DNA from 3 places in the Mesorhizobium sp. LSHC412B00 genome. Region 3 is predicted to be linked to each of the others. Evidence: predicted binding sites of a transcription regulator. Region 3 holds the regulator's gene; each other region holds the start of a gene.

Evidence for each region. Region 3 encodes LexA, which represses DNA repair genes until DNA is damaged. Its sites were predicted from a motif close to TGTTCNNNNTGTGTTCNG; they were not measured.
Region 1: the regulator LexA is predicted to act here: its motif matches at 4,371-4,388, upstream of X757_RS139845 (sel1 repeat family protein).
Region 2: the regulator LexA is predicted to act here: its motif matches at 2,710-2,727, upstream of recA (recombinase RecA).

The regions. Positions count from the first base shown of each region.
Region 1 is NZ_AYWB01000020.1:616-12,557, forward strand. Features, by position in the region: partial or broken gene X757_RS139870 (DUF922 domain-containing protein) at 1-210, shown strand, start outside; gene X757_RS139865 (endonuclease/exonuclease/phosphatase family protein) at 236-1,249, opposite strand; gene X757_RS139860 (AMP nucleosidase) at 1,390-2,850, opposite strand; gene X757_RS139855 (hypothetical protein) at 3,129-3,323, opposite strand; gene X757_RS1000000168685 (hypothetical protein) at 3,363-3,515, opposite strand; gene X757_RS139850 (DUF2147 domain-containing protein) at 3,742-4,083, opposite strand; gene X757_RS139845 (sel1 repeat family protein) at 4,522-4,788, shown strand; gene X757_RS139840 (ABC transporter substrate-binding protein) at 5,175-6,296, shown strand; gene X757_RS139835 (acetyl/propionyl/methylcrotonyl-CoA carboxylase subunit alpha) at 6,346-8,322, opposite strand; gene X757_RS139830 (hypothetical protein) at 8,372-8,749, opposite strand; gene X757_RS139825 (hypothetical protein) at 8,795-9,169, opposite strand; partial or broken gene X757_RS01000000165335 (O-acetyl-ADP-ribose deacetylase) at 9,290-9,818, opposite strand; gene X757_RS139820 (carboxyl transferase domain-containing protein) at 9,820-11,427, opposite strand; gene X757_RS139815 (isovaleryl-CoA dehydrogenase) at 11,429-11,942, opposite strand, start outside.
Region 2 is NZ_AYWB01000011.1:82,967-89,247, forward strand. Features, by position in the region: partial or broken gene alaS (alanine--tRNA ligase) at 1-1,274, opposite strand, end outside; gene recA (recombinase RecA) at 1,548-2,651, opposite strand; gene X757_RS144740 (carbohydrate kinase family protein) at 2,934-3,878, shown strand; gene X757_RS144735 (pseudouridine-5'-phosphate glycosidase) at 3,949-4,866, shown strand; gene X757_RS144730 (TfoX/Sxy family protein) at 5,067-5,390, opposite strand; gene X757_RS144725 (GFA family protein) at 5,474-5,971, shown strand; gene sufA (Fe-S cluster assembly scaffold SufA) at 6,059-6,281, opposite strand, start outside.
Region 3 is NZ_AYWB01000008.1:166,609-178,550, forward strand. Features, by position in the region: gene X757_RS148025 (AMP-binding protein) at 1-413, shown strand, start outside; gene kynA (tryptophan 2,3-dioxygenase) at 410-1,246, shown strand; gene kynU (kynureninase) at 1,352-2,599, opposite strand; gene X757_RS148010 (GntR family transcriptional regulator) at 2,768-3,532, shown strand; gene lexA (transcriptional repressor LexA) at 3,738-4,520, shown strand; gene X757_RS148000 (ComEC/Rec2 family competence protein) at 4,514-6,970, opposite strand; gene arr (NAD(+)--rifampin ADP-ribosyltransferase) at 7,082-7,498, opposite strand; gene gltX (glutamate--tRNA ligase) at 7,963-9,387, shown strand; gene gltA (citrate synthase) at 9,569-10,900, shown strand; gene lpxB (lipid-A-disaccharide synthase) at 10,999-11,942, opposite strand, start outside.

The sequences.
Region 1 (11,942 bases), on a different contig from region 3:
GCCGGGCAGATGATGCAGGCTGCCGAGCGGTCGGTTCGCGGCCTGAAATTTGCCAACGATCCGCAATGCAACAAAACGCGCGTCGAAGCCACGCGGCGCTTGCAAGCCACTTCCAAGCTCTATGAGGCAAAACAGATCGCGTTCGACGCGCGTGAGCACAGTGAAGGCGGCCATGTCGAGCGCATCATCGAGGCCTTGGTAGGCTTGTGAAACCGTAAGCCCCGTGGCGTACGATCTAGCCGCCCATGCTGGGCTGGATCAGCGACACAGTCGCGGTAGAATCCTCGTCGACCGGCTTGGTCTCGTCGCGCATCAATGAAAATTCCACCATCACCGGCAGATGGTCGGAGCCGGTCTCTTCCATCTGCGTCGACGACAGGATGGTCACCCCGCCCTTCGAAAACACCTGGTCGATCGGCAGGCCCGCATAGCGCCGCAGGAAATCGGGCAGGGTCCGGTGGATCCAGGTCGGTCCGGCCGACGGCATCACGGTCAGTCCGCCGAGCGAGGCAACGCGCCGTACCGCGGCGCTCCACGGCACGGCGTTGCAGTCGCCGGCCATGATCGCCGTCTCGCCGAGCGAGGTGAGCGTCTCGGTCAATTCGCCGATCTGCCAGTATTGTTCCTTCGGCCACGGCCAGCTCAAATGGATCGCCGCGACATCGACCGGAGTGCCGCCGAAATCGACGGTGGCGGCCGCCATCGCGCCGCGCGGTTCGCAATGCGGCTCGGTGCCGGCCGCAAAAGGTCGCCGGGACAAAAGCGCCACGCCCCACACGCCGTCGGGATGGGCGCACAGGATGCGATAGGGATAGGCGTTCTGGATATAGCCGAGTTCGGTCGCCCACATGGCCGATACTTCGTCGAGCGTGATCACGTCTGGGTTGGTCCTGGCGATCAGCGAAAGAACCTTCTTGGGTGTCGGATTGTTGAAACGCAGGTTCATCTGCAGCAGCCGGTAGACCGGTTCGTTGCCGGGCGCGGCGTCATTGGCGGCCTGCACCGGCCACAGGCGCGGCAAGGTGCTCAACGTGCTGGCGAAGGCGGCCACGGCCAGCAGCAGGCCCACGCCCGCCTGCAGGCGAAACGAGGTGGCGAGCAGCGGCAGCGCAATCAGCCCCATCAGCACGGCAAAATGGATGCGGAAATGGGCGAAGGAATCGAAGGCCGGATGCAGTGCGCCAAAGAACCCGGCTACAAGCGCGGCCGAGAGGCCGAGCATTGCCAGGAACGCCATTGAAGCCATCATCTTTCGCACGCGTGCCATCAGACCGGGTTTTGCCCATAGACCGGGTAATACATTGCCGAGGTATCAGGCCTTTATCGGCTGAAATGCGGCCCAATCAAGATGACGAAACGCCTCGCGGCAAACATTTACGGCAAGCCGGTCTACTGAAAGGCCGTCTCCGAAAAGCTTCTCAGCTTGCGCGAATGCAACCGTTCCATCGGCATTTCCGCCAGCTTCTCCATCGCCTTGATGCCGATGGTCAGATGCTGCGCCACTTGCCGCTTGTAGAATTCGGTCGCCATGCCGGGCAGCTTCAACTCGCCATGCAGCGGCTTGTCGGAGACGCAAAGCAGCGTGCCGTAGGGCACGCGGAAGCGGAAGCCATTGGCGGCGATCGTGGCCGATTCCATATCGAGCGCGATGGCGCGCGACTGCGACAGCCGCTGCACCGGTCCGCGCTGGTCGCGCAGTTCCCAGTTGCGGTTGTCGATGGTGGCGACGGTGCCGGTGCGCATGATGCGCTTGAGATCGTAGCCGGAAAGTCCGGTGACTTCGGCGACCGCCTCCTGCAGCGCCACCTGGATCTCGGCCAGCGGCGGTATCGGCACCCACACCGGCAGGTCATCGTCCAGCACATGGTCTTCCCGGACATAGGCATGCGCCAGCACATAGTCGCCCAGCGCCTGAGTGTTGCGCAGGCCGGCGCAATGGCCGAGCATCAGCCATGCATGTGGCCGCAGCACCGCGACATGGTCGGTGATCGTCTTGGCGTTGGACGGGCCGACGCCGATGTTGACCATGGTGATGCCGCCATGGTTCGGCTTCTTCAGATGATAGGCTGGCATCTGAGGCAGGCGCGGCGCCGCCACGCCTTCGCTGGGTGCGTTTTGCCCTGCCTTGGTGATGACATTGCCCGGTTCGACGAATTCGGTATAGCCGTGGCCGCCTTCAGCCATCTGGGCCCGCGCGCGGGCGACGAACTCGTCGATGTAGAACTGGTAGTTGGTGAACAGCACGAAGTTCTGGAAATGCTGCGGGCTGGTCGCCGTGTAGTGCGTCATGCGGTGCAGCGAATAGTCGATGCGCTGCGCCGTGAACGGCGCCAGCGGCCTTGGTTCGCCGAACGCGACCTCGAAGGTGCCGTTGGCGATCTGGTCGTCGGTGCCGTCAAGATCCGGCACGTCGAACAGGTCGCGGATCGGCCGTTTGATGCGGTCGGCGGCGGCGCCATCGACATGGGTTCCTTCAAGGAACGCGAAATGCAGCGGGATCGGCGTGGTCGATTCCGAAACCGTTACCGGCACGCCGTGATTGCGCATGATCAGGCGAAGCTGCTCTACGAGATAGCGTTCGAACAGCACCGGCTGGGTGATGGTGGTCGAGAAATGCCCGGGGGTCGGCATGTGGCCGTAAGCCTGGCGCGAGTCGATCTGGGTGAACGAATTGGTGGTGACGCCGATCTCCGGGTAGAAGGCGCGGTAGCGCTTGCTTTCGTCGCCGCCGGCGGCAAGCGTGGCAAAGGAGTCGCGCAGAAACTTGGTGTTGCGGTCGTAGAGCACCTGCAAGGCGGCCACGGCCTTTTTGGCGTCGTCGAAGCTCTGCTTGCCGAAAGGCTCCGGCATGACGACCGATTCGATAGCTTGTGGGTAGATTCGCTTTTCCATGGCTCAATATAGAGACTTGAGGCCGCACTTGGGAGGGGAGGATGGCCGCCAAGTGGTCGATTTATTCGTCCACGCCCAAGGTGTGCTGAGATTCAGGTAAGGCTGAGCCGGAGTCGAGGACGGGCGCGAAGCGACCAAACTGGTTGGCTTCGAGAACCGGAGCGGAGCGTACTCGAAGTATGTGAGCACCAAAGGCCGCCACTTGCAGGCCGGCATCACCTTAATACCGGCACACCTTACCCGCGCTGCAGACTGACCAGCAAGACAAAGCCGACGCCATGCTTCTTCGTCGCCGGCGCGTCGATCGTCGTGTCGGCATTGGCCCGCATCATCGGCATGACCAGGACCGGCGCCGACAGCACGACCAGGACGAGCGCCGCCCGCGGCAGGAGCCGAAGGGTCTGGAGGGCGTTGATGGCGATGCGGTTCATGGCTTTTGCTTTTCTGTTTAGATCTATGTCTTTGTCGTCTCAGGGGCGAAAATGGTTCATGCAATCGAATTGGCAGGAACTGGCTGCATCCCAGGAACGGGCCGGGCGGCCGGCTTCGGCCACGAGGATGGCGAAGAGCATCCCGAACAGGCTCATCAACAGGCAGACGATGGTGAAGCGGCGAGCGAGCATTTGCGTAGTGTCTCCTTGAACACGCCATCAAAATGCCCTGATGCGACTGAACCGGCGCTGATGCCGACGTTCATCTGCGGTTCAAAGTGATTGACGAGGTCTTAGAGAGAGCGTCGGTTCGGGTTTGCGCCGCCGCAAACGGCACGGTCGTCGCTATGGCGCGGACCGTCCTGCAAAAGAAAACGGGGCCTGTGAAGGCCCCGTTGGTCAACTCAAAGCAGCAAGATCAGAGCTTGTGCCAGGTCTGGCTCTTGCAGATCAGCCCGCCGAGCACGCAGCCGCTCATCTTGAGCGAGGTGCCCGACAGTGTTGCCTTGCCCGAATAGGTCTTGTCGTTTGCCGGATCGGTGATGTTGCCGGCATATTTGTTGGCCCCGACCGCCTTGAGCGAACCGATGGTCTTCCCGGCATATTTGCCGGTCTTCAGGGTGATGGAGAATGAACCGCTGCCGCCGATAACTGCTGTGTCGCCGGCTTGTGTCTTCCAATTGCCTTCGATCGGATCGGCCCAAGCCGCACCAGCCATCATCACGGCGGCCGCCAGGGCCAAGCTCACTTTGCGAAACATATCTGTCCTCCCTGGTTAGATGGGCCAGCCGCCTCTCTGCCCCTTACGCAAACGTAAGCTAATCCAGCTCCCGGCAAAACAAAAGCGGGTGCCGCGACGGAAGGTTTCGCAATTTTCATGCGGGGTCGGGAGAGCGCAGCCCGTGAAAATGAAACGATCGAGGCGTTGGCTTTGGTTCGCGTGGTTAGCAGAGTGTTGATCGGCGCCTTGCAAATTTTCGTCAAATCGATCGAAAAACGGCGGGATTGCTGACTTTGTATCCTTAACGAATTTCCGCGTTTACCTCTTGTTTTAGCTTTGTTTTCTCCAAATTAAGCACGCCATTTAACGACGGATTCAAGGCTCGGCCTCATTCTCGGAAGCATCGAAAGAGCGGCTCCCCAGGGAACACCGGGGGACAGAAGAGGCCCGCTCTCGGGAGCCAGACAGGGGACTAAAATGGCACGTTTTGAAATGCTTGAAGCCGGCTTCGGCGCCATGGGGGCAACTGCCCAGGCCGACATTCTTTTCGAACTGGGCATGATGTATGCGACCGGCCGCGATTGCGAGACCGATGTCGTTGCCGCCCACAAATGGTTCAACATCGCCGCCATCAAGGGCTCGGTCCGCGCCGCGGAACTGCGCTCGGAACTGTCGGCCGCAATGTCCAAGGTCGAGATCGCCAAGGCGCTGCGCGAAGCCCGCGAATGGATGACGATGCACTGAGATCGCGAGCAGATTATCGCAGGCAGATTATCGAAAACAGGGAAGCCCCGGGATCAAGACCGCAAAGACGGTCGGAACCGGTGAAACGACAAGGCCGCGACAAGACGGCCGACCATGAAAGAACAAGAACGCGGCAGGCCGGCACGGTCCAGTCGTGCACAATGGGGACGGCGGGCAGGTTTTCGTGGCGCGGGGGCGAATGGGGACTGCTACGAGCAAAAAGCCACGACCGGCCGGAACAGGCTGGCGTGGCTTTTTGCGTTGATGAGGCCCAATCGAGCGGCGCCGATGCGCCTAGACAGGCCCAATGAAGGATGAAATTGTCCCGCCTTCGGAAAGAAGCGCGGCCAGAGCGGCTGCGCGAGTGTGGGAGGAGTTCTATCACCATGAAAAAAACGGGTATTTTGAGCGCGGCCGTATTTGGCCTGATGATGAGCGCGCCGGTTGCCTTTGCCGATGACATCACCATTTCGGTGGTCGGCCCGATGACCGGACAGCTCGCCACGATCGGCGACCAGTTCAAGCAGGGCGCAACGGCAGCCGCCGACGCGATCAACGCCGCCGGCGGTGTCAACGGCTCGATGATCAAGCTCGACATCGAGGACGACCAGTGCGATCCCAAGCAGGCGGTTTCGGTGGCCAACCGGATCGTTGCCAACAGCGTCAAGTTTATCGACGGCCATGCCTGTTCAGGTTCGAGCATCCCGGCTTCCGCCGTCTACGCCGAGGCCGGCGCGCTGATGATGAGCCCGGCCTCTTCCAATCCCGAGCTGACCGATGCCGCCGCCAAGGCCGGCTGGCCGACGATCATGCGTCTCTATACGCGTGACGACGCGCAGGGCGCCTTCATCGGCCCGTGGATCGCCAAGAAATATGCCGGCAAGAATGTCGTTATCCTGCATGACAAGAGCGCCTACGGTCAGGGCGTTGCCGATGCGGTGAAGGCGACGATGAATGCCGGTGGCCTCAAGGAGATCGACTATGAAGGCATCAATGCCGGCGAGAAGGATTATTCGGCTCTCGTCACCAAGCTGAAGGACCTCAAGGCTGACGTCGTCTATTTCGGCGGCTATCACCCGGAAGCCGGGCTTATCCTGCGTCAGTCGGCCGAGCAGAGCGTTAAGTTCCAGCTGATCATGCCGGACTCGATCGCCTCGCCGGAATTCTGGCAGGTCGCCGGCCCCGCCGGTGAAGGCACCCTGTTCGTCTTCCCGTCGGACCCGCAGGCCAAGGCGGAAGCCAAGGAGGCCATCGCCAAGATCAAGGCGGGCGGCTTCGTGCCGGAAGGCTTTACGCTGTTCTCCTACGCCGTCGTTCAGGCGTTTGCAGAGGGCGTCAAGCGCGCCGGAACGGACGATCCGGTCAAGGTAGCCGAAGCGCTGAAGAACGGCACGCCGTTCAGCACCGTGGTCGGCGACGTGACCTTCGACGAGAAGGGCGATCTGAAGAACGCCAGCTACGACATCAACCAGTGGCACGACGGCAAATACGCACCGATCGCGCAGTAAGCGGCCGCGTACTCATGGAATGGCCGGGCTTGTCCCGGCCATTTTTCATTCAAGCCTCCAGCCGGCTATGCACCTCTTCAACGAAGCGCACCAGCACCGTTCCGTCGGTTACCTGCGCGCCCTCGGTGGCGATCTCGGCGATCACGCCGTCATGGCTGGCCGCGATCGTGTGCTCCATCTTCATCGCTTCCAGGATCAGTAGCGGCTGGCCCTTGATCACCCTTTCGCCCTTTGCCGCGCGCACCAGCTTGACCACGCCCGGCATCGGCGCGCGCAGGCTGCCCGAAGCGGCGGCCGCCTCGTCGGTTCGCACCAGCGGATCCGGGACGAGGAAACTGTAGCCGACCGCGCCTTCGAACACGGTGACGTGGCCTGGCCAGCGGGCAAGGCGAGGGGCGGCGCGAAGATCATGCGAATTGACGCTGTCATAGGGCGCGTCCAGCGCCACCTCGAAGCGCCCGTCCGGCCGCACTGAAACACGCGCCAGTATATCGTCCTCGCCATGGCGCAGGCGCGTGCGGCGCGCAACGCTGTGGAAATGCGCATAGCCGGCAAGCGACGACCACGGATCGTTCGACGGCGGCAAGGCACCGGCGCCCGCCGCGGCAAGGGCCGCCGCGGCAACGATCTCGCTGCGCGGCAGGGCGACCGCGGTCAGCGCTTCCTGATGCCTGCCGATCAGGCCGGTATCGACATCACCGGCCGAAAAATCGGCGTCCGCGGCAAGTGCCGCGAGAAACGCGGTGTTGACGGTCGAGCCGGCAATCTCGGTCTGCGACAACGCAGTGCCGAGCGCATCGAGTGCCGCCTGCCTGTCCTTGGCGTGGACGACCAGCTTGGCGATCATCGGATCGTAGAAGGGCGAGATCGCATCGCCGGCCCGCACGCCGGTCTCGATGCGCATGCTGGCGCCTTCGGGCGCGTTGTCGGGAAACGCCAGGTGATGCAGCGTGCCGGTCGCCGGCAGAAACCCTTTCGCCGCGTCCTCGGCATAGATGCGCGCCTCGAAGGCGTGGCCGGAAAGCGTGATTTCGCTCTGCGTCTTCGGCAGCTTTTCGCCGGCGGCTACCCGCAACTGCCACTCGACCAGGTCGGTGCCGGTGACCATTTCGGTGACGGGATGCTCGACCTGCAGGCGGGTGTTCATTTCCATGAACCAGAAGCGGTCGGCCTTCAGCCCTTGCGAGGCATCGACGATGAATTCGATGGTGCCGGCGCCGGAATAGCTGATCGCCTTGGCGGCCTTGACCGCCGCTTCCGTCATCGCCTCGCGCAGCGCCGGCGTCATGCCGGGCGCCGGCGCTTCCTCGATCACCTTCTGGTGGCGGCGCTGCGCCGAGCAGTCGCGCTCGTAGAGATGCACGGCATTGCCAAAATTGTCGCCGAATACCTGGACCTCGATGTGGCGCGGCTTGTCGACATATTTTTCGACCAGCACGCGGTCGTCGCCGAACGCGGCCTTGGCCTCGCGCCGTGCGCCCGACAGCGCCTCGGAGAAATCGTCGGGATGTTCGACCCGGCGCATGCCCTTGCCGCCGCCGCCGGCGCGCGCCTTGATCAGCACGGGATAGCCGATCTCACGCGCCTTGGACGCCAGCAGCACGATCTCCTGTGCCTCGCCATGATAGCCCGGCACCACCGGCACGCCGGCCTTTTCCATCAGCCGCTTGGCCGCATCCTTCAGCCCCATGGCGCGGATCGAGGCGGCCGACGGGCCGATGAATGTGAGCCCCGCCGCCACCACCAGGTCGACGAAATCGGGGTTTTCCGAGAGGAAGCCGTACCCGGGGTGAATTGCTTCGGCGCCGGTCGCCAGCGCCGCCGCAACAAGCCTGTCGCCGCGCAGATAGCTTTCGCCGACCGGCGAGGAACCGATACTCACTGCCTCGTCGGCCATTTTGACATGCAGGGCCTTGGCGTCCGCGTCGGAATAGACGGCAACGGTGCGCACTCCCATCTTCCTGGCCGTGCGTATCACCCGGCAGGCGATCTCGCCGCGATTGGCGATCAGGATCTTGGCGAACATGGAGCCTCCAGAGTTTGTCTCGGGCGGCGCCGGTCTGGCAGGAATGAGCCTATTTCGAAGCCGCGATTTTGCAGCCGCCGCTCGCGGTCTGAACCTTCCACTTTTTCAGGCCAACCTGACAGCTTCGCAACGCCAACTCTTCCGCGGACTTCTGAGATGGCGCGTTCAGCCGCGCACCGCAGATGATGTAAAGATCGTCGACGCGCGAGTAGAATGTGGTCGCGTAGGCCGAGTGGCCACTCGCCGCGACATAGGCGTTGTACGACTTCGTGCAGGGCTCCTTTGGATTCAGTGACAACGGAGGCCAGAATCGGGTGTCTCCCTTGCTGCCCGCCAGCGATCCAGCCGCCCCGATACCGGGTGCCGTAAATACGAGCAGGCCGGCAAGCATCGATACAGTAATTCGTTTGATGCGTGTCGATTTCATCTTGCGCCGCCCATTTGAAAAATGCCCAAGCCGATGCTTGTCGGCCTACTTCGATGCCGCAACTTCGCAGCCCGCACCTGTAATGACCTTGTAATGGCTGCGGGCGGACTCGCAGGATTTCATCGCCCGTTCTTCGGCAGCCTTCTGTGACGGTGCATTCAAGCCCGAGCCGCAGATGATGTACAACGAACGGATCCGGGCATAGGGCGTGGTCGCATAGGCCGAATGGCCGCCGGCGGCCACATAGGCGTTGTAAGCCATGGTGCACTGGTCTTTCGGGCTTTTCGGCAAATACGGATAGAAATGGATGTCGCCTTTGCTTCCCGCCAGCGATGCCGCGGCGCCAACGCCGGGTACCGCAAATATAAGCAAGACTGCAAGTACCGACGCAGTCGTTTTTCCCGAATATTTCGGCCTCATCTTTACCCCATCCCCGTTGCCCAATGCGGGATGAACAATAGCGCCTATTCTCCAGTGCCGCCAGCCTGCTCACCGAAAATTGCTTTTGCGTAGGTGGATGAACCATCTTGTCCATGCAGACTAGCATCCTCCAATGGCAGCAACGGCTTGTCGGTATAGTTGAGCTGTTGGCTCGTCGAAGCAGCAGAAAATAACTGTTTCGGGCGTTGAGTTCTGTCCGACGAAGGTACCTGCGATGCCAACGGCAATCTGCGTCGCCTCATTTTTCGGATAACGGTAGATGCCGGTCGAGATCGCCGGAAATGCCACGGTCCGGCAATCCCTGGCGGCGGCGATTTGGAGTGACCTGATATAGCAGGATACGACCAGTCCGGCTTCGCCTTTGCCGCCGCCTTGCCAGACAGGTCCGACCGTGTGGATGATGTAACGTGCCGGCAGGTGATAGCCCTTCGTAAGCTTTGCCTCGCCGACTTGCAGCCGTTCAGCATCCGGCATTCGAATTCGAGCTCCGGGCCGGCGGCGCGGTGAATGGCGCCGTCGACGCCGCCGCCGCCCAGCAGCGAGGAATTGGCGGCATTGACGATGGCATCGACCGCAAGCCTGGTGATGTCGCGGTGTGGACATGTATCCGTTCGCCGAACTTGCTCATCTCACATCCTGAACACGCCGAACTTCGTTTCCTCGATTCCGGCGTTGAGCGCGGCCGACAGGCTGAGCGCCAGCACCTCGCGCGTTTTCGCCGGGTCGATGATGCCGTCGTCCCACAGCCGCGCCGAGGAGTAGAGCGGGTGGCCCTCATGCTCGTATTTCATCAGGATCGGCTTCTTGAATTTCGCTTCCTCGTCCGCGCTCCACTCACCGCCCTTGCGCTCGATGCCCTCGCGCTTGACCACCGCCAGCACGGTCGCCGCCTGTTCGCCGCCCATCACCGAAATGCGCGCGTTCGGCCACATCCACAGGAAGCGCGGCGAGTAGGCGCGGCCGCACATGCCGTAATTGCCGGCGCCGAACGACCCGCCGATGATCATCGTCACCTTCGGCACCTTGGCGGTGGCAACCGCCATCACCAGCTTGGCGCCGTCCTTGGCGATGCCGCCGGCCTCGTACTTTCGCCCGACCATGAAGCCGGTGATGTTCTGCAGGAAGATCAGCGGGATCTTGCGTTGGCAGCACAGTTCGATGAAATGCGCGCCCTTCACAGCACTTTCGGAAAACAGCACGCCATTGTTGGCGATGATGCCGACCGGCACGCCCTGAAGATGGGCAAAGCCGGTGACCAGCGTGGTGCCGTAATTCTGCTTGAACTCGTCGAACTCGGAGCCGTCGACGACGCGCGCGATCACCTCGCGCACATCATAGGGCTGGCGCAGATCCGTCGGCACGATGCCGTAGAGTTCCTGCGCGTCATGAAGCGGCGGCATGGGTTTCTGTAAGGTCAAGCTTACAGTCTTGCGCCGGTTGAGGTTTTTGACGATGCGCCGGCAGATGGCCAGCGCATGTTCGTCGTCCAGCGCATAGTGGTCGGCGACACCGGACAGCCTGGTGTGCACGTCGGCGCCGCCAAGCTCCTCGGCGCTGACATCTTCGCCCGTAGCCGCCTTCACCAGCGGCGGGCCGCCGAGAAAAATGGTCGCCTGGTTGCGCACCATGATCGTCTCGTCCGACATTGCCGGCACATAGGCGCCGCCCGCAGTACATGAGCCCATGACGCAGGCGATCTGCGGAATGCCGGCCGCCGACATGTTGGCCTGGTTGTAGAAGATGCGGCCGAAATGCTCGCGGTCGGGAAACACCTCGTCCTGGTTGGGCAGGTTGGCGCCGCCGCTGTCGACCAGATAGACGCAAGGCAGATTGTTTTGCAGCGCGATCTCCTGCGCGCGCAAATGCTTCTTCACCGTGAGCGGATAATAGGTGCCGCCCTTCACCGTGGCGTCGTTGACCACGACCATCACCTCGGTGCCTTCGACACGGCCGACGCCGGCGATGAGGCCGGCCGAGGAAATCTCCTCGCCATACATGGACCATGCCGCGAACTGGCCGATCTCGAGGAAAGGCGAGCCGGTGTCGAGCAACTGCGCCAGCCGCTCGCGCGGCAACAGCTTGCCGCGCGAAACATGACGCTCGCGCGCCTCCTCCGAGCCACCGCGCTCGACGGTTGCCGCCTTGTCCGCAATGTCGGCAACCAGCGCCCGCATGCGCTCGGCATTGGCGAGGTAGGTTTCGGAGGAGGGCGAGATCTGGGTCTGGAGTACGGCCATGCTAAACCCCCTCCGCCATGATCTCGCGTCCGATCAGCCAGCGGCGAATCTCACTGGTGCCGGCGCCGATCTCGTAGAGCTTGGCGTCGCGCAACAGCCGGCCGGTCGGATACTCGTTGGTATAGCCGTTGCCGCCAAGCAGCTGGATGGCGTCGAGCGCCATCAGCGTCGCTTTTTCGGCGGCAAACAGCACGCAGCCAGCGGCATCCTTGCGTGTCGTCTGGCCGCGATCGCAGGCAGCCGCGACAGCATAAACGTAAGCGCGCGCGGCGTTCATCGTCGAATACATGTCGGCAAGTTTGCCCTGCACGAGCTGGAACTCGCCGATCGGCTGGCCGAACTGCTTGCGCTCATGCACATAGGGGATCGCCACGTCGAGACAGGCCGCCATGAGCCCGAGCGGGCCGCCGGCGAGCACGGTGCGCTCGTAGTCGAGGCCCGACATCAGGACCTCGACGCCGCGGCCCTCCTCATGCAGCACATTGTCATAGGGCACCTCGACATTGTCGAACACC
Region 2 (6,281 bases), on a different contig from region 3:
TGCTGCTCCATCGCATGGGTGAAGCCGGCAAGGTCGACCGAGATGTTGCGCTGGCGCAGTGCGTCCTGCGTCAGATCGAGCGGGAAGCCGTACGTGTCATAGAGCTTGAACGCCGTCTCGCCATCCAGCATATCGCCGGCGTGCAGCGTATCCGTCGCCTCCGAGAGCAGGCCGAGGCCGCGCACCAGCGTCTTGCGGAAGCGTGTCTCCTCGAGCTTCAGCGTCTCGGTAATCAGCTGTTCGCCGCGCAGCAGTTCGGGATAGGCCTGGCCCATCTCACGCACTAGCGCCGGCACCAGCTTCCACATCAACGGCTCCTTGGCGCCGAGCAACTGCGCATGGCGCATGGCGCGGCGCATGATGCGGCGCAGCACATAGCCGCGGCCTTCGTTCGACGGCAGCACGCCGTCGGCAACCAGGAAGGAGGACGAGCGCAGATGATCGGCAATGACGCGGAAGGAGGCGACCGTCTCCTTGTCCGGGCCCTGCCCGAGCGCTGATGAGGCCGCATCGATCAGATGACGGAACAGGTCGGTCTCGAAGACGCTCTCCACCCCTTGCAGGATGGAGGCCATGCGCTCCAGGCCCATGCCGGTGTCGATCGACGGCCGCGGCAGGTCGATGCGCTCATCCTTGGTGACCTGCTCATATTGCATGAACACCAGGTTCCAGAATTCAAGGAAGCGGTCGCCGTCCTCCTCCGGGCTGCCGGGAGGGCCGCCCCAGATGTGCTCGCCACGGTCGATGAAGATTTCCGAGCACGGCCCGCACGGTCCGGTGTCGCCCATAGCCCAGAAATTGTCGGAGGTCGGGATGCGGATGATGCGGTCATCGGAGAAACCGGCGATCTTCTTCCAGAAGCCGGCCGCCTCGTCATCGGTGTGATAGACGGTGACCAGCAGCTTGTCCTTGTTCAGCCCGAACTCCTTGGTGATCAGGTTCCAGGCCAGTTCGATGGCGCGCTCCTTGAAATAGTCGCCGAAGGAGAAATTGCCGAGCATTTCGAAGAAGGTCAGATGGCGCGCGGTGTAGCCGACATTGTCGAGGTCGTTGTGCTTGCCGCCGGCGCGCACGCTTTTCTGCGCGGTGGTGGCGCGCGAATAGGACCGCTTCTCCAGGCCGGTGAAGACGTTCTTGAACTGCACCATGCCGGCATTGGTGAACATCAGCGTCGGGTCGTTGCGCGGCACCAGCGGGCTCGAGGCCACGACCTCGTGGCCCTCCTTGCGGAAATAGTCGAGGAATGTCGACCGGATCTCGTTCACGCCACTCATGACTGCTGCCTTTTCGCGAAAACCGCCGGCACGGCCGGCGGACACTGGTCTCTGCTTTTTAGAAGATTGACTTGGCCTTTTAGCGGGCACGCCCCACCCTGTCCAGAAACACGGAATTGGGCCATCCCGGCAACTGCCAAGCCGGCTTCACGCTGCCCAAAAACGAAAACCGCCGGCGCGAAGGCCGGCGGTTTGAAACGCAATACTAAAGAACTCGGTTACTTAAGCATCGGATAATAGACTCGATTTTTATGGCCGAACTCTGGCCGTGCCCTACATGGCGCCGGATTCTTCCTCGAAGCCGTCGTCGCTTTCGCCGCGCTCGGGGCCGCCATTTTCAAGAAATTTCTCGGCGATCAGCCCGGCATTCTGCCGCAGCGCAAGTTCGATCTCACGCGCCGTGTCGGGATTGTCGCGCAGGAACAGTTTGGCGTTTTCGCGACCTTGGCCGAGACGCTGCGAATTGTAGGAGAACCAGGCGCCGGACTTCTCGACCACGCCGGCCTTGACGCCGAGATCGACCAGTTCGCCGGTCTTGGAGACGCCCTCGCCATACATGATGTCGAACTCGACCACCTTGAAGGGCGGCGCCAGCTTGTTCTTGACCACCTTGACGCGGGTCTGGTTGCCGACGACCTCGTCGCGGTCCTTGACCGAGCCGATGCGGCGGATGTCGAGGCGCACCGAAGCGTAGAATTTCAGCGCGTTGCCGCCGGTCGTGGTTTCCGGCGAACCGAACATGACGCCGATCTTCATGCGGATCTGGTTGATGAAGATGACCATGGTGTTGGAGCGCGAGATCGAGGCGGTCAGCTTGCGCAGCGCCTGGCTCATCAGACGAGCCTGGAGACCGGGCAGCGAATCGCCCATCTCGCCCTCGATTTCAGCGCGCGGCGTCAGTGCCGCCACCGAATCGACGACCAGCACATCGATGGCGCCGGAACGCACCAGCGTGTCGCAGATTTCAAGTGCCTGCTCGCCGGTGTCGGGCTGCGAGATCAGCAGGTTTTCGAGGTCGACGCCGAGCTTGCGGGCATAGACCGGGTCGAGCGCATGCTCGGCATCGACAAAGGCGCAGATGCCGCCTTTCTTCTGGGCTTCCGCCACCGTATGCAGCGCCAGCGTCGTCTTGCCCGAGCTTTCCGGCCCGTAGATCTCGACAATGCGGCCGCGCGGCAGGCCGCCGACGCCAAGCGCGATGTCGAGGCCCAGCGATCCGGTCGGCACGGTTTCGATCTCGACGACCTGCTCATTGGCGCCAAGCCGCATGATCGAGCCCTTGCCGAAGGCGCGCTCGATTTGCGACAGCGCCGCGTCCAGAGCCTTTGATTTGTCCACCGCTTTGTCCTCTACAAGCCGCAAAGAATTCTGAGCCATGATACATCACCCCTTGGTCGTCAATGAAGGCCGGACAATCCGTAATCCCTGCCCATTTTGTACTACTTTTGTTCTCGTTTGGCAAGAGGGATCAAATAACTGAAAAACAATCATTATCCGGATTTGTTCTTTTTTTGTCTCGTGGTTTGGTTTTCGGACGCGTTCCGCATTGGGCCAGATGCTCCGGCTGTTTCGATCGGCCGAATCGCCGGCTCGCCTGCGAAGCTCGGTCGCACAGCCTAGCGCTTGTGCGGCTCGAATAACAAAGGTCATATCGCCGGCATGGTGAAATCAGCAAAGATACTGGCGGTGGGCGGCGCCCATATCGATCGCCGCGGCCAGGTGTCGGGTACGTACGTGCCCGCGGCGTCCAACCCCGGCACGATGCGCGAGGATGTCGGCGGCGGCGTATTCAACGCGCTGCGCAGCCTGGTGCGGCGCGGCGTCTCGGCCTCGCTTTTGTCGGTGCGCGGCGGCGATGCCTCGGCCGAGACGGTTGCGCGCGCCATCGCCGACTCCGGCATTGCCGACCTGTCGGCGGTTTTCCTCGACCGCACGACGCCGAGCTACACGGCGCTGATCGATCGCGACGGCGAGCTGATCACCGGCTTTGCCGATATGGCGCTCTACGATTTGGCGTTCCCCAAGCAGATCCGCCGCTCCAAGGTGCGCGAGGTGGTCGCCGAGGCCGATGCGGTGCTCTGCGACGCCAATCTGCCATCAACGGCGCTGGAGCGGCTGGTGGGGCTCGCCGCCGGCAAGCCGGTGTTCGCCATCGCCATTTCGCCGGCCAAGGTGGTGCGGCTGATACCGGTGCTGAAGGAACTCGCGCAGGTCTTCATGAACCGGCGCGAGGCCATGGTGCTGGCCGGCGTCGATGCCAATGCCACCGAGCGCGAGACCGTCGACGGACTGCGCTGCAGCGGCCTCACCAGTGGCGTGGTGACGGCGGGCGACGGCCCGGTGCTGGGATTCGACGAAGCCGGCGCCTTCTCTATCCTGCCGCCGGCGCCGAGAAAAGTCGCCGACGTCACCGGCGCCGGCGACGCGCTGGCCGGCGCCACCATCGCTGCCCTGCTGCGCGGCCTGCCCCTGCGCCAGGCATTGCGCGAGGGCGTTGCCGCCGCCACGCTGGCCATTGAAAGCGCCGACGCGGTTCCGGCCTTCACGATTGCGACCTTCACTGAGGCACTGGCTCTTGTGCCCGACGCGCAGGAAATGGCATGAGGGCGGCCAATTGCCATTGCCGGAGCGCGACGTCCAAGCGGACGCGCGGATCTCCGGATCGGAGACCATCATGACACCGCAAAGCGCCCGCCCCTTCATCGACCTCCACGCGCCCGTGGCCGAGGCGCTCGCCGCTGGCCGCCCCGTCGTGGCGCTGGAAAGCACCATCATCACCCATGGCATGCCTTACCCCGACAATGGCGCCATGGCCGCCAATGTCGAAAAGATCATCCTGGACAATGGCGCGGTGCCGGCGACGATCGCCGTGGTCGCCGGCCGCATCAAGATCGGACTGTCCGACGGCGAGCGCGAGTCGCTGGCCATGACCGGCGATGCCATGAAGCTGTCGCGCGCCGACCTCGGCTTTGCGGTGGCGCAAGGCCGCACCGGCGGCACCACGGTCGCCGCCACCATGATCGCCGCTGACATGGTCGGGATAAAGGTGTTCGCCACCGGCGGCATTGGCGGCGTCCACAAGGGCGCGGAAAAGAGCTTCGACATCTCGGCCGATCTCGACGAGTTGGCGCGCACGCCGGTCATCGTCGTCTCGGCCGGCGCCAAGGCGATCCTCGACATCGAAAAGACGCTGGAAGTGCTGGAGACGCGCGGCGTGCCGGTGATTGGCCATGGCTGCGAGACGATGCCGGCCTTCTGGTCGCGGCATTCGCCGTTCCGCGCGCCGCTGACCCTGCACAGACCGGAAGAGATCGCGCATTTCTACAAGACCAGGGCGGCACTTGGCCTGGTCGGCGGCATGCTGATCGCCAACCCGGTGCCGCAGGACGATGAAATTCCGGCCGACGAGATGGCCGGCTATATCGAGGCCGCGCAGAAGGCGGCGGAAGTGCAGAATGTGACCGGAAAGGCGGTGACGCCGTTCCTGTTGGGCAAAATCCTCGAACTGACCGGCGGCCGGAGCTTGAAGACCAACATCGCGCTGGTCGAGAACAATGCGCGGTTGGCGGCGAGGATTGCGAAGGCGCTGTAGGATCGCCTACGTCGGCGGGACAGCACCCCCCTGGCCTGCCGGCCATCTCCCCCGCAAGGAGGGAGATTAACAGCTTAGCCGCAGGCTCCCATTTTCAACGTTGGTGATTGGCGAAGGCCAATGTGACAACTGATCTCCCCCCTTGCGGGGGAGATGTCCGGCAGGACAGAGGGGGTGGGAAGAAACGCGGCGGTCCCGGTTCACTTCCCCGCCCGGCGTCCCGCCTCATACGCCCGGCGCGCCCACACCCTCATCTCGTCAGGGTCATCAAACGCGTCGTCGGGAATGCTCCAGTACGGCATCGCGACCAGCTTGCCGTGGCGGGTGCCGGTATAGGTCCATTGCTTGCAGCCGGCGGCTTCGAAGTCGGGCGCGCTTTGCTCGTCAGCCTTGAGCAGCAATTCGCCGCGCAGCACGATGGCGACGATGACGCCGTCGAAATAGATACCCTTGCCGCCGAACAGTTTTCGGATACTGACCGGGCCGAGGCCTTCGAACAGCTCTTCGATGCGTTCATTGTCCATGCCGCAATCATGTCACCGGGCTTGCCACGGCTGCAATCAAAAACCATGCTGGCAAGTTGAGAGTCATCCGTCGGAGTTTTGTCCTGCCGCTGCTGCTCAAGGGATCCTGCCGCTGCGATGCCGTCCATTTCGAGGTGGAGAGCAACACGCCGGTGCCGTTCATGCTGTGCTACTGCTCGATCTGCCGCAAGCAGCAGGGCGGCGGCGGCTTCGCCATCAATCTCGGCGCCGATTACAAGACGCTGAAAATCAAGGGCAAGCGCAATCTCGGCGTCTACCAGGCCGAGATCGCGGACGACGAGCATCCAAAGTGTGAGATTTCGACGGGCGAGCGCAATTTCTGCAAGAAGTGCGGTTCGGCGCTCTGGCTCTACGATCCGACATGGCCGGACCTGGTCCACCCGTTCGCCTCGGCAATCGACAGCGAGTTGCCGAAGCCGCCGGAGAAGGTGCATCTGATGTTGAAATACAAGGCGAGTTGGGTCGAGCCGGTGATCGGCAAGAAGGACAATGCGTTCGACGTCTATCCCGAGGAATCCATCGCCGACTGGCATAAACGGACGAAGATGTGGGTGAAGTGAGGCTCGGAGCGCGACTTCCGATAGTCAGCGCTGCCCCTCATCCGTCACTTCGTGACACCTTCTTCCCGTTCATGGGGAGAAGGAAGATCAGGCCGAAGCGCGCGCTTCAGCCAGCGCCTTCAGATCGGCGGGCTTCAGTTCGACGGATTCGCCGCAGCCGCAGGCCGAACTCTGGTTCGGGTTGTGGAAGGTGAAGCCGGTGCGCAGCGTGGTCTGCTCGAAATCCATCTCGGTGCCGAACAGGAAAAGGGCAGCCTCGGGCGCGACATAGACATGCGCGCCGTCGCGTTCGATATGGTCGTCCTTGGTA
Region 3 (11,942 bases):
CCAGGCAAAAGGACTATGTCCGCGACGGCTGGAATCTCACCGGCGATACGTTCACGCAGGACGAGGATGGCTTCTTCCACTTCGCCGCGCGTTCCGACGACATGATCGTCAGCGCCGGCTACAACATCGCCGGCCCCGAGGTCGAAGCGGCGCTGCTCTCGCATCCCGACGTCGCCGAATGCGCGGTGACCGGCGCCGAGGACGGCGAACGCGGCCAGATCGTCGAGGCGCATATCGTGCTTGTGCAAGGCGTTTCGCCGGACGCATTGACCGTCAAACGCCTGCAGGACCACGTCAAGGCAACGATCGCGCCCTACAAATATCCGCGTTCGGTGAAGTTCATCGACGCCTTGCCCAAAACCCAGACCGGCAAGATCCAGCGCTTCCGGTTGCGCGCGGAGAAGATCAATTGATTAAGCCGCACGATCCGGCGTCCGATGGCGCGCAGATGTCGTTCAAGGAGCGGATGTCCTACAGCGACTATCTGCAGCTGGACAAGGTGCTCGATGCGCAGGCGCCGCTGTCTTCTGCCCATGACGAGATGCTGTTCATCATCCAGCATCAGACATCCGAATTGTGGATGAAACTGGCCCTCCACGAGATCGGCGCCGCGATCCGCTCGATCCGCGCCGACCGCCTCGAACCGAGCTTCAAGATGCTGTCGCGTGTCGCGCGCATCTTCGAGCAGCTCAACAATGCCTGGGACGTGCTGCGCACGATGACGCCAAGCGAATACACCGAGTTTCGCGACGCGCTCGGCCAATCCTCGGGCTTCCAGTCGTGGCAGTACCGCGCTATCGAGTTCATGGCCGGCAACCGCAACCTTGCCATGCTCGGGCCGCACAAGCACCGGCCCGACCTTACGGACAGGCTGGAAGCCATCCTGGCCACGCCGTCGCTGTACGACGAGGCGCTTCTGCTTTTGGCGCGCAATGGCTTCGACATCGGCGCCGACGCCAGTCGCACGGACTGGCGCGAGACGCGCGTCGAGAACGAAGACGTGCTGGCTGCCTGGCAAACCGTCTACCGCGACCCGCAGCGCTACTGGATGCTCTACGAACTGGCCGAGAAGCTGGTCGACTTCGAGGATTATTTCCGCCGCTGGCGCTTCAACCACGTCACCACGGTCGAGCGCATCATCGGCTTGAAGCGCGGCACCGGCGGCACCTCAGGCGCCTCCTATCTGAAGAAGATGCTGGAGGTCGTGCTGTTTCCGGAGCTCTGGACGGTCCGCACCCGGCTCTAGAGCATTTCACCGTTTAACGGAAACGGCGAAATGCTCTAGCTCTTTGATTGACGCAATTTCGGACGGAAAACCGCTTCACACTTTTCCTGAAATTGCTCTGGTTTCTCACGTAACCGCGGTCTTCACCGCGAAGCGGGCGTCCTGCCAGGCGCCGGTGCGCAGAATATCCTCCAGGACTTCGACCGCCTGCCAGACATCGCCATATCCGACATAGAGCGGCGTGAAGCCGAAACGGATGGTCGACGGCGCCCGGAAATCGCCGATCACGCCGCGCTCGATCAGCGCGCGCATCACCTGATAGCCATGCGGATGGAGGAACGACACCTGGCTGCCGCGCTGGCTGCCGTCGCGAGGACTTTCCAGTTCAAGCCGGTAGGCGCCGCATCTGGCTTCGACGAGCTGGATAAACAGGTCGGTCAGCGCGATGCTTTTTCTGCGCACCGCCGCCATATCGACGTCGTTCCAGATATCGAGCGCGCCCTTGAGCGCCCGCATCGACAGCACCGGCTGCGTTCCGCACAGGAAGCGGCGAATGCCGCTGCCGACGGCAAAGCCCTGCTCGAAGGCAAAGGGCCGCGCATGGCCCCACCAGCCGCTGAGCGGCTGGTGGGCATCGTCATGGTGGCGCTCGGCCGCGTAGATGAAGGCTGGCGAGCCCGGGCCGCCATTGAGGTATTTGTAGGTGCAGCCGACGGCGAAATCGGCATTGGCACGGTCAAGTTCGACCGGCAAGGCGCCGGCCGTGTGGCAGAGATCCCAGATGATCAGCGCGCCGGCGTCATGTGCCTTGCGCGTCAGCGCCGCCATGTCGCGCAACTGGCCGGATTTGTAGTTGACGTGGTTGACCAGGATGACGGCAACGCTGTCGTCGATCAGCTCCTCGATTGCGGCCGCGTCGACGCCCTCCAGCCGCAGCCGCGTTCCCGGCCGGGTCGAGGCGACGCCTTCGGCCATGTAGAGGTCGGTCGGGAAACTGTCGCCCTCGGCAACGATGACCGACCGATCCGGCCGCATGCCGAGCGCTGCGTGCAGCAGCTTGTAGATGTTGATCGAGGTTGTGTCGCAGACCACCGTCTGCCCATCAGCCGCGCCGATCAGTCGCCCGAGCTGATCTCCCAGTTCCACCGGCATGTTGAACCAGCCGGCGGTGTTCCAGGCGCGAATGAGGTCGTGCGCCCATTCCTGCGTGGCGGCCTGCTGCAGTTCGCTGAAGACGACCGCTGACGCGGCGCCCAGGGAATTGCCGTCGAGATAAATCACGCCTTGCGGCAAGACAAAGCGTTCACGCATGGAGCGCAGCGGATCGGCGGCATCCATCGCTTCGATTGTAGCGAGATCGGGTGTCGTGCTCATGATCCGGCGCCCCTCCATGGACAAACGCGCGCGGCGGAGCCTGCCGCCCAAACATGCCGGCGATCTTGAGTGGTCGCCCTTGAACTGTCAAACATTATATATAATTCACCCATTGAAAGGCTTTGATATATAATGATCCGCCCGAGCGTTTATGTCTGATGGATCACGATGCTGGATGACGAGCAGACCTCGAAGACGGAAGTGGCCTATCGCCTGCTCAGGCGCGATATTCTTGCGACCCGGCTGGCGCCTGCCGCGCCGTTGAAGCTGAGCACGCTGCGCAACACCTACGGCATCGGCTGGACGCCGTTGCGCGAGGCGCTGTCGCGGCTGGAGGCGGAACGGCTTGTGACCGCCATCAGCAACCGCGGGTTTGCGGTCGCTCCCGTCTCTCGGGCGGAGCTCGAGGATCTGGCGCGTGCGCGGCTGGTGGTCGAACTGCCCCTGCTGGTGGAATCGATCGAGAAGGGCGACCGTGAGTGGGAAGACGCGGTCGTTGCCGCCCACTATCGTCTCTCACGGTGCGGGTCTGTTCTCGACGATCCATCGGATGATGCGGTCGACGCGTGGTACGAAAAACACGATGCCTTCCATGCGGCGCTGCTCAGTGCCGCGACATCCAGCTGGCTGCTGCGCTTCAATGCAACGATTTCCGACCAATTGCATCGCCATCACCGCTTTCTGGGTCTGGCCCCGACGCTGCGCGCCGCCGCCGGCCGCACGGACGGACACCGGAAGGCCGTGGCGGCCCTGCGCGACGCCGTGGCGATCGAACACCATACCGCCCTGATGGAAGCGGCCCTCGATCGCGACGTCGAACGTGCGAAAACTCTGATGACCGCTCACATCGGCTACACGCTGCGGGTCTATGCCCAGAGAGAACCCCGCGCGGATGCTGCGCAGCCCCGTCCGAAAAGGAAGCGGCGATCGTAGCCGACGACGCAGGGCACTTTGTCTTCGTTTCACCCCGTTGCTGGCAACTGGGCGCAGGCGGCGCTCGCAGCGCCGAACGTTACGCTGAACAAAACGTCAACACATTCATTAAACTTTAAAAGGTTGCGGAACACAACTGGAACAGATAGTGTTTGTTCTGGGTTTGTTTTTTCTGATTCTGGTTTCAGAACCCCTGGGGGCCGCGATGCTGACGCGCAAACAACATGAGCTTCTGATGTTCATCCATGAACGCCTGAAGGAGAGCGGAATCCCGCCGTCCTTCGACGAGATGAAGGAAGCGCTCGACCTCGCCTCCAAGTCCGGCATCCACCGCCTGATCACGGCGCTTGAGGAGCGCGGTTTCATTCGCCGGCTGCCGAACCGGGCGCGCGCGCTGGAAGTGCTGCGGCTGCCCGACTCGATCGCACCAGGCCTCAATGCGGCGAGGAAGTTTTCGCCGAGCGTCATTCAGGGCAGTCTTGGTCAAACCGGCCAAGGGCAAGGCGGCCAAGGACAAGGCGGGATGGGCCAAGGCGGTCTCGGCCGCCAGATCAAGCCGGGCTCGCCGTCGCGTTCGATGTCGGCCGGCAATGACGATGCCGTTTCCGCGATTTCAATCCCGGTTATGGGACGCATCGCCGCCGGCGTGCCGATCGACGCCATCCAGCATCAGACCCATTCGATCTCGGTGCCGCCCGACATGATCATGGGCGGCGAACACTACGCGCTCGAGGTCAAGGGCGATTCGATGATCGAGGCCGGCATTTTCGATGGCGACACGGTCATCATCCGCAATGCCGACACAGCCAGCCCCGGCGAGATCGTGGTGGCGTTGGTCGACGATGAGGAAGCGACCCTGAAACGCTTCCGCCGCAAGGGCGCCTCGATCGCCCTGGAAGCCGCCAACCCGGCCTACGAGACCCGCATTTTTGGACCGGACAGGGTGAAGGTGCAGGGCAAGCTTGTCGGATTGATCCGGCGCTACTGAGCCGGCTTGGGTTTGTACTTTTCACGCTGGTTGTAAGGCGGCAGGCCGCGCGCTTCGCGGGAGAAGCGGCGCTGCTCGTGCCAGGGGCGATACGGCTTGTCGACGGCGAAGCGGATGGTTGGCGCTGCAGCTGCCGATTGCGGATCGAAGAAGACGGCGGCGCTGCCGTCGCGGGCCAGCTGTTTCTTCGTCACGACCAGCACCAGCGGGTCGCGGCACGGATTGTAGGCCGTGGCGTCATCGATGACGATCAGGCTAGCGAAGGCACAGGCCGGCCGCGCCGTCTTGCGGTCTTTGGCAAGGGCTACAATGGCTCCGGAAGGGTGTCGGGCGATACAGAGATCGCCCATGCAATAGAAGGGCGACCCGGGCGGCAGATCGAGCGGATCGAGATCGAACCGCGTATCTGTTGCCTCGAAAATCTCGGGCGGGATAATGGTTTCGGCCCGCAGCGCCCGTTTCCAATTGTCCGTGGTGAATTCGTTGGAGCGTTCGCGGTTGAGGGCGAGTTCGCCGCCACCTATCGGCATGGCCACCAGATGTGCGTCCTCGGATATGAGCACGTCGGGCGTAAGCACCTGCGGCACCGTCAACAGGCCGGCCAGCGCGAAAGGCACGGCCGCCAGCCTGAGCCAGGTGGTGGCCATGGTGGCGATGACGAGGGCGACCGCCACCAACAGCACCGAGCGGATGGAGATCAGCCCGACGGCGTCGACCGGCGAGCGCTCGGAAATCCAGGCCGATATGGCGATCATCGCCATCAGACCCTTGCCCATCACATAGAGGAACGGCCCGTCGGCGCCGAACGGCATCGCCAGTGCGCTGAGCACGGCAAAGGGCATGACGATCAACGAAACAATCGGCATCACGGCCAGATTGGCGATCAGGCTGAGCGGCGACACACGCTGAAAATGCCAGATGGCGAACAGCAAGGTTGCACTGCCGGCGATGATCGAGGTCATGGCGAGGCCGCCCATGGCCAGCGCGAATTTTCGCGACAGGAAGCCGACGAAGGAGCGCTTTGCCGGCGGCGTTCTCACCTTGTCGGCGCGGTAATCGGCCCAGCCGGCATAGGCGCCGACAAGGGCGGCGGTGGCAGCAAACGACATCTGGAAGCTGGGACCGACCACCTCGTGCGGCGACACCAGGATGACGGCAATGGCGGAGATCGCCAGATTGCGCATGGTGAGTGCGGCGCGATCAAACAGCACGGCGACAAGCATGACCGCCAGCATGATGAAGCTGCGCTCGGCGGCAACCACGACGCCTGAAATGACGAGATAGGCGGCGATGGAGACGAGTGCTGCCACTGCTGCATATTTCTTGACTGGGCGGCGCGAAGAGAAATCGGGAAACAGCGCAAAGGCGCCACGCAGCAACGCCATGATGGTGCCGGCAACCAGCGCCATGTGCAGGCCGGAGATGGAGATGATGTGGTAGATGCCGGTGCGCCGCATCGCTTCGTTGACCTCGTCCGGGATGCCGGCGCGCACGCCGACAATCAACGCCGCGGCAATCTCGCCTTCGGCGCCGCCGATCTTGCCCCTGATATGGTCGGCAATGTTTTCGCGCGCGTTCTCGATTGCCGAGGAGAGCCGCGCGGTCAGCGGCGGCGGTCCCTGCGTAGCAATGGTTTTCGGATTGCCGAGAAAGAAGCCGCTGCCGCCGATACCGGTGAAATAGCTGTCGAAGGAGAAATCGTAGCTCTCCGGCCGCACCGGACCGGTCGGCGGCAACAGCCTGGCATAGCCGGTGATCAGGGAGCCGGCGGTCATATCGGCGGGAACGGTCCGCGCCGAGAGCCTGACCCGCTCCGGGGCGTAGCGCAGCTCGGGGTAAGCGGTCGAAACCACATCGAGCGTCAGCCTGATGCGGCCGCTTTCCATCTGTTCGAGACTGACGACGCGGCCGGTCAGCCGTGTCTGAATCTCGGAGCCGAGCATCTGCGTTCCGGCGCGCCAAGTCTCGACCTTGGCGGCGACGACGCCGAGCGCGCACAGCATCGCGGCCATGCAGAACAGATGCGTCCTCGGCCGCGATCGCGTGGCGAGGGCGCAACATGTCGCCAGCACCACAATGGCGATTGGCTGCGCAAAGCCGGGCTCGCCGGCCAGCGAGAAATAAATGATGACGCCGGCCGCCAGGAAAACCGGCACCAGCAGGAAGGCGACGCCCCGGTCGAGCTCCGTGTTGGCGGCCACGGCAAGGCTGCGGCGGAGCGCGGGCCATGACGGACGGCGAAGCCGTCTGCGCAGACGGGCGATAGATCCGGGCGCTGTGACTTGCGCCGGCAAGGCGTGACCGGGCAGCGCAGGCGCGACGCCGGGATGCGGCTCAGGCAGCGCGAGGGGCAGCGGCTGGGCATAGGGACTATCGGCAAACAGCGAGCGTTCGCTGACGCTTGCCTCGGCGCCTTCGCCTTCCTTCGTGCCCCGGCCACGTCCAGCCATCGGGTCTGCCCCTTGCGCCCCAGACCCCTATGCTACATGAACGCGCAAAGTGCGAAAGTCCGTGCGGTCGCGTCCACCGCGCCGGAATTGACGATCACTCGCCAAGGACGCTCAATCCTCAATCATATCCCGGCCCTCCGCCCTCAGGCGAGCAAGCCCATCGTGCATTGCCTTCAATTGTTCCGGTGTATGACCCTGCCATTCAGCGAGCTCCCCCAGGATGAGCAACGGATCACGGGAGCGGTAGGATTTCGTCGGATTACCGGGAAATTTTTTATCGGTCAGGTTAGGGTCATCCATAAAAAACCCCGTCGGCTTTACGATGTAAATCCTTTGACGACCGTCACCCGTTGCAAGCTCTGCTCCCCAGATGGCGGCTTCCAGTGTCTGGGTGAAATAGATCCATGACAGTGGTTTACCTCTGAAATTGGAAGGGTGGCCGACGCTCAGCAGATCCCCGGGTTTCAAATCCGCCCGGGTACCATGGTAGAACGGATCACCCTCCGTATGGTCGGCGTTTCTGGTCATCGGTAGTCCTTCTTTCAATCATTCCTCCTTCGTGGCGAGGCCGGACCGCACACAGTTGCGGTGTTCACGATAATGATTGCAGAAAGGTCAATATGCGTGACCAAGCCAACGCTGTCACGGCGGCGTTGTGTCGGGCAGTGCCGCATCCGTGAAGAAATGTCCGCTCGTCAGAGGGGGCTACCACCGTCGCAGCGATGTTCCAGGCACTGTGACGGGCGCTGCAGCCGAATGAAACCCAGACATTGACGCTGCTGCCAAATGAGGTTGCGCGGAGGTGCGAACAGATTTTTGTGCTACAAGGCTCCACCGCCAGTTGACGCAACCGATAATTGCCGACGTGCCCCCGGCCTCATCCAGCCATCGGGTCTGCCCCTTGCGCCCCAGACCGCCTATGCTACATGAACGCGCAAAGCGCGAGAGTCCGCGCGATCACGCTCCGTTTTCCAAGGCTTCCCGAGAGTTCCATGTCCGACACGGTCGTCACCCGTTTTGCCCCCTCGCCCACCGGCTATCTGCATATCGGCGGCGCGCGCACGGCGCTGTTCAACTGGCTGTACGCCAAGCACACCGGCGGCACGATGGTGCTGCGCATCGAGGACACCGACCGCGAACGCTTCAACGAGGCGGCGACACAGGCCATTCTGGATGGGCTGACCTGGCTCGGCCTTTCCTGGGACGGTGAGGCCATATCGCAGTTCGAGCGCGCGCCGCGCCACCGTGAGGTGGCCGAGGAGCTGGTGCGCCTGGGCAAGGCCTATTACAGCTACGAGACGCCTGCCGAGCTCGAGGCGATGCGCGAGGCCGCACGCGCCAAGGGCCTGCCGCCGCGCTACAACGGCCAGTGGCGCGATCGTGCCCCCTCGGAGGCGCCTCCCGGCGTCAAGGGCGCCATCCGCATCAAGGCGCCGACCGAGGGCGAAACCGTGGTGCACGACCGTGTGCAGGGCGAGGTGCGCTTCCCCAACAAGGACCTCGACGATTTCATCATCCTGCGCTCGGACGGCAATCCGACCTACATGCATGCCGTCGTCGTCGACGACCATGACATGGGCGTCACCCACATCATCCGCGGCGACGACCATCTGACCAACGCCGCGCGCCAGACGGTGATCTACAACGCCATGGGCTGGGACGTCCCGTCGATGTCGCATATCCCGCTGATCCACGGCGCCGACGGCGCCAAGCTGTCGAAGCGGCACGGCGCACTCGGTGTCGAGGCTTATCGCGCCATGGGCTATCTGCCCGAGGCACTGCTCAACTATCTGGCAAGGCTCGGCTGGAGCCATGGCGACGACGAGATCATGTCGATCAAGGACATGATCTCGTGGTTCGACATCGGCGATGTCAACAAGGGTGCGGCGCGCTTCGACTTCGCCAAGCTCGAGTCGATCAACGGCGCGCATATGCGCAAGATGGCCGATACCGAGCTGTTCGACATTTTCGTCGCCACTCTGCCATACCTCGAAGGCGGATCTGCTATCGCCGCCCGTCTCGACGACGCCAGGAAGGCGCAGCTGCTGGCCGCCTTGCCGGGCCTGAAAGAGCGCGCCAAGACGCTGGTGGAACTGGCCGATGGCGCGGCCTTCCTGTTCGTCGAGCGGCCGCTGCCGATCGACGAGAAGGCGGCAGCACTGCTCAGTGCCGACGCGCGCGCGATCCTGCGCGGCGCACATGCCGCTTTGCAGACTGTTTCGGGTGATTGGTCGGCTGCCGCGGCTGAAGCCGCGGTGCGCGAGTTCGCAGCGGCCGGCGGCCACAAGCTCGGCGCCGTGGCCCAACCGCTCCGGGCGGCCCTTACCGGCCGTAGCACCTCGCCCGGCGTGTTCGACGTGCTTGCCGTGCTTGGCCGCGAGGAAAGCCTGGCGCGGATTGCGGATCAAATCGATTAGGAGCGAGCTGGCCCAAAAAGATTGGCATTGAAAGGCGGGTTTCGCAGTGCAACATTAGGCCTTGGCCCAATCTGGCACGCACCTCCTAAAATGCGGTGGCGAGTTCGCGCATTCCGGTGATTTCGACGTGTCGTTTGCAGGAATTGCCTTGCCGGCATGAGGAACATGAAGGAGTTTGAGAATGAGCGAAGCTGCGACAAGACTGGAAACCGGCAGCAAGACGACGCACCCGTCGACTGCCACGCTCGAACTGGCCGGCAAGACGCATGAATTCAAGGTGCGAAGCGGCTCGGTCGGGCCCGACGTCATCGACATCGGTGCGCTCTACAACACCACCGGCGCCTTCACCTACGATCCCGGCTTCACCTCGACGGCGAGCTGCGAGTCGGCGATAACCTTCATCGACGGCGATGCCGGCATCCTGCTTCACCGCGGGTACCCCATCGACCAGCTGGCCGAGCATGGCGACTTCCTCGAAGTCTGCTACCTCCTGCTTTACGGCGAACTGCCGACCAAGGCGCAGAAGGACGATTTCGACTACCGGGTAACGCGCCACACCATGGTGCACGAGCAGATGTCGCGCTTCTTCACCGGCTTTCGCCGCGACGCGCATCCGATGGCTGTGATGTGCGGCGTGGTCGGCGCGCTGTCGGCCTTCTATCACGACTCCACCGATATTTCGGATCCGTATCAGCGCATGGTCGCCTCGATGCGGCTGATTGCCAAGATGCCGACGATTGCGGCCATGGCCTACAAATACCATATCGGCCAGCCCTTCATTTACCCGAAGAACGAGCTGAACTTCGCCGCCAACTTCCTGCATATGTGCTTTGCGGTGCCGTGCGAGGAATACAAGATCAACCCGGTGCTGGCGCGCGCCATGGAGCGCATCTTCATCCTGCATGCCGACCACGAGCAGAACGCCTCGACCTCGACGGTGCGGCTTGCCGGCTCGTCGGGCGCCAATCCGTTCGCCTGCATCGCCGCCGGCATCGCCTGCCTGTGGGGCCCGGCGCATGGCGGCGCCAATGAGGCGGCGCTCAACATGCTGGGAGAAATCGGCCATGTCGACCACATCCCGGAATTCATCGCCCGCGCCAAGGACAAGAACGATCCGTTCCGGCTGATGGGCTTCGGCCATCGCGTCTACAAGAACTACGATCCTCGTGCGAAAATCATGCAGAAGACGGCGCATGAGGTGCTCGGCGAACTCGGCATCAAGGACGATCCGCTGCTCGACATCGCCATGGAGCTGGAAAAGATCGCGCTGACCGATTCCTACTTCATCGAAAAGAAGCTCTATCCGAACGTCGATTTCTATTCCGGCATCACGCTGAAGGCGCTGGGCTTCCCCACCACCATGTTCACCGTGCTGTTCGCGGTCGCGCGCACCGTCGGCTGGATCGCGCAGTGGAAGGAAATGATCGAGGACCCGCACCAGAAGATCGGCCGCCCGCGCCAGCTCTATACCGGCGCCCCGGAACGCGACTACGTGCCGATTGCGAAAAGGTGAAGAGAGTGAATGGTGAATGGTAAGTAGTGAATAGCAGGTAGTAAGTAGCAGCTTGATTATAGTCGAGAGCTCGTTATTCACTATTCACTATTCACTCGCTAAGCCCTATTCGCTCTCCCGATGTGGCGAAGAACGACATCGGCGGCGATGTCGCCGGAGGGCCTGTCGGTGGCCATGCGTCTGGCAACCTCGCCAAAGCCGTCCTTTTGCCAAGCGCGGTAGGCGGTGTCTGAGAACAGTGCCTCGAGCTGCCGCGCCAGATAGTGCGGCCGCACATACTGGTTGTAGCTTTCCGGCACGACCGGCCGGTCGGCAATAAGGTTGGGCAAAGCAGCGCTCCACACCGTGATCAGGCTCTGCGCCATCAGCATGATCGGATCGAACTTGTAGCAAGAGATCATCGGGACACCCGACATCGCCAGTTCCAGTGACACCGTTCCAGACGCGATCAGCGCCGCATCGGCCTTGCCGAAGGCCTGCCACTTGCGCTCGGGATCGAGGATGACTTCCGGCTCCTGATCCCAGCGCGCCACGGATGTTTTGACCAGTTCGGCGACATGCGGCACCGTCGGCAGCAACAGCCGCAGCCGGTGGCCACGCGCGCGCAGCGCCGACACCGTCTCGCCGAACGGACCGATAAGCCGGCTCACCTCGCCGCGCCGCGACCCTGGCAGGACGAGCAGCGTCTTGACGTGATCGGCCGAGAGATCGCGTGGCTGGGCTTGCGCCCTGGCCGCGCCCAGCACGCCTGGATCATGCGTGAGGCGATGTCCGACGTAAGTGCCGGGCGGGCCGCCGAGACGGCTGAGCTCCTTTACCTCGAAAGGCAGGATGCACAGTATGTGGTCGACATAGGGCTTCATCGCGGCCGCCCTACCCGGCCGCCACGCCCAGACGCTCGGGCAGACATAATGGACGATCGGGATCGACGTATCGGTGGCGCGGACCTTTTTGGCGACGCGCAGCGAGAAATCGGGGCTGTCGATGGTGATCAGACAGTCGGGTTTTTCGGCGGCGACAGCACTTGCCGTCTGGCTGATCC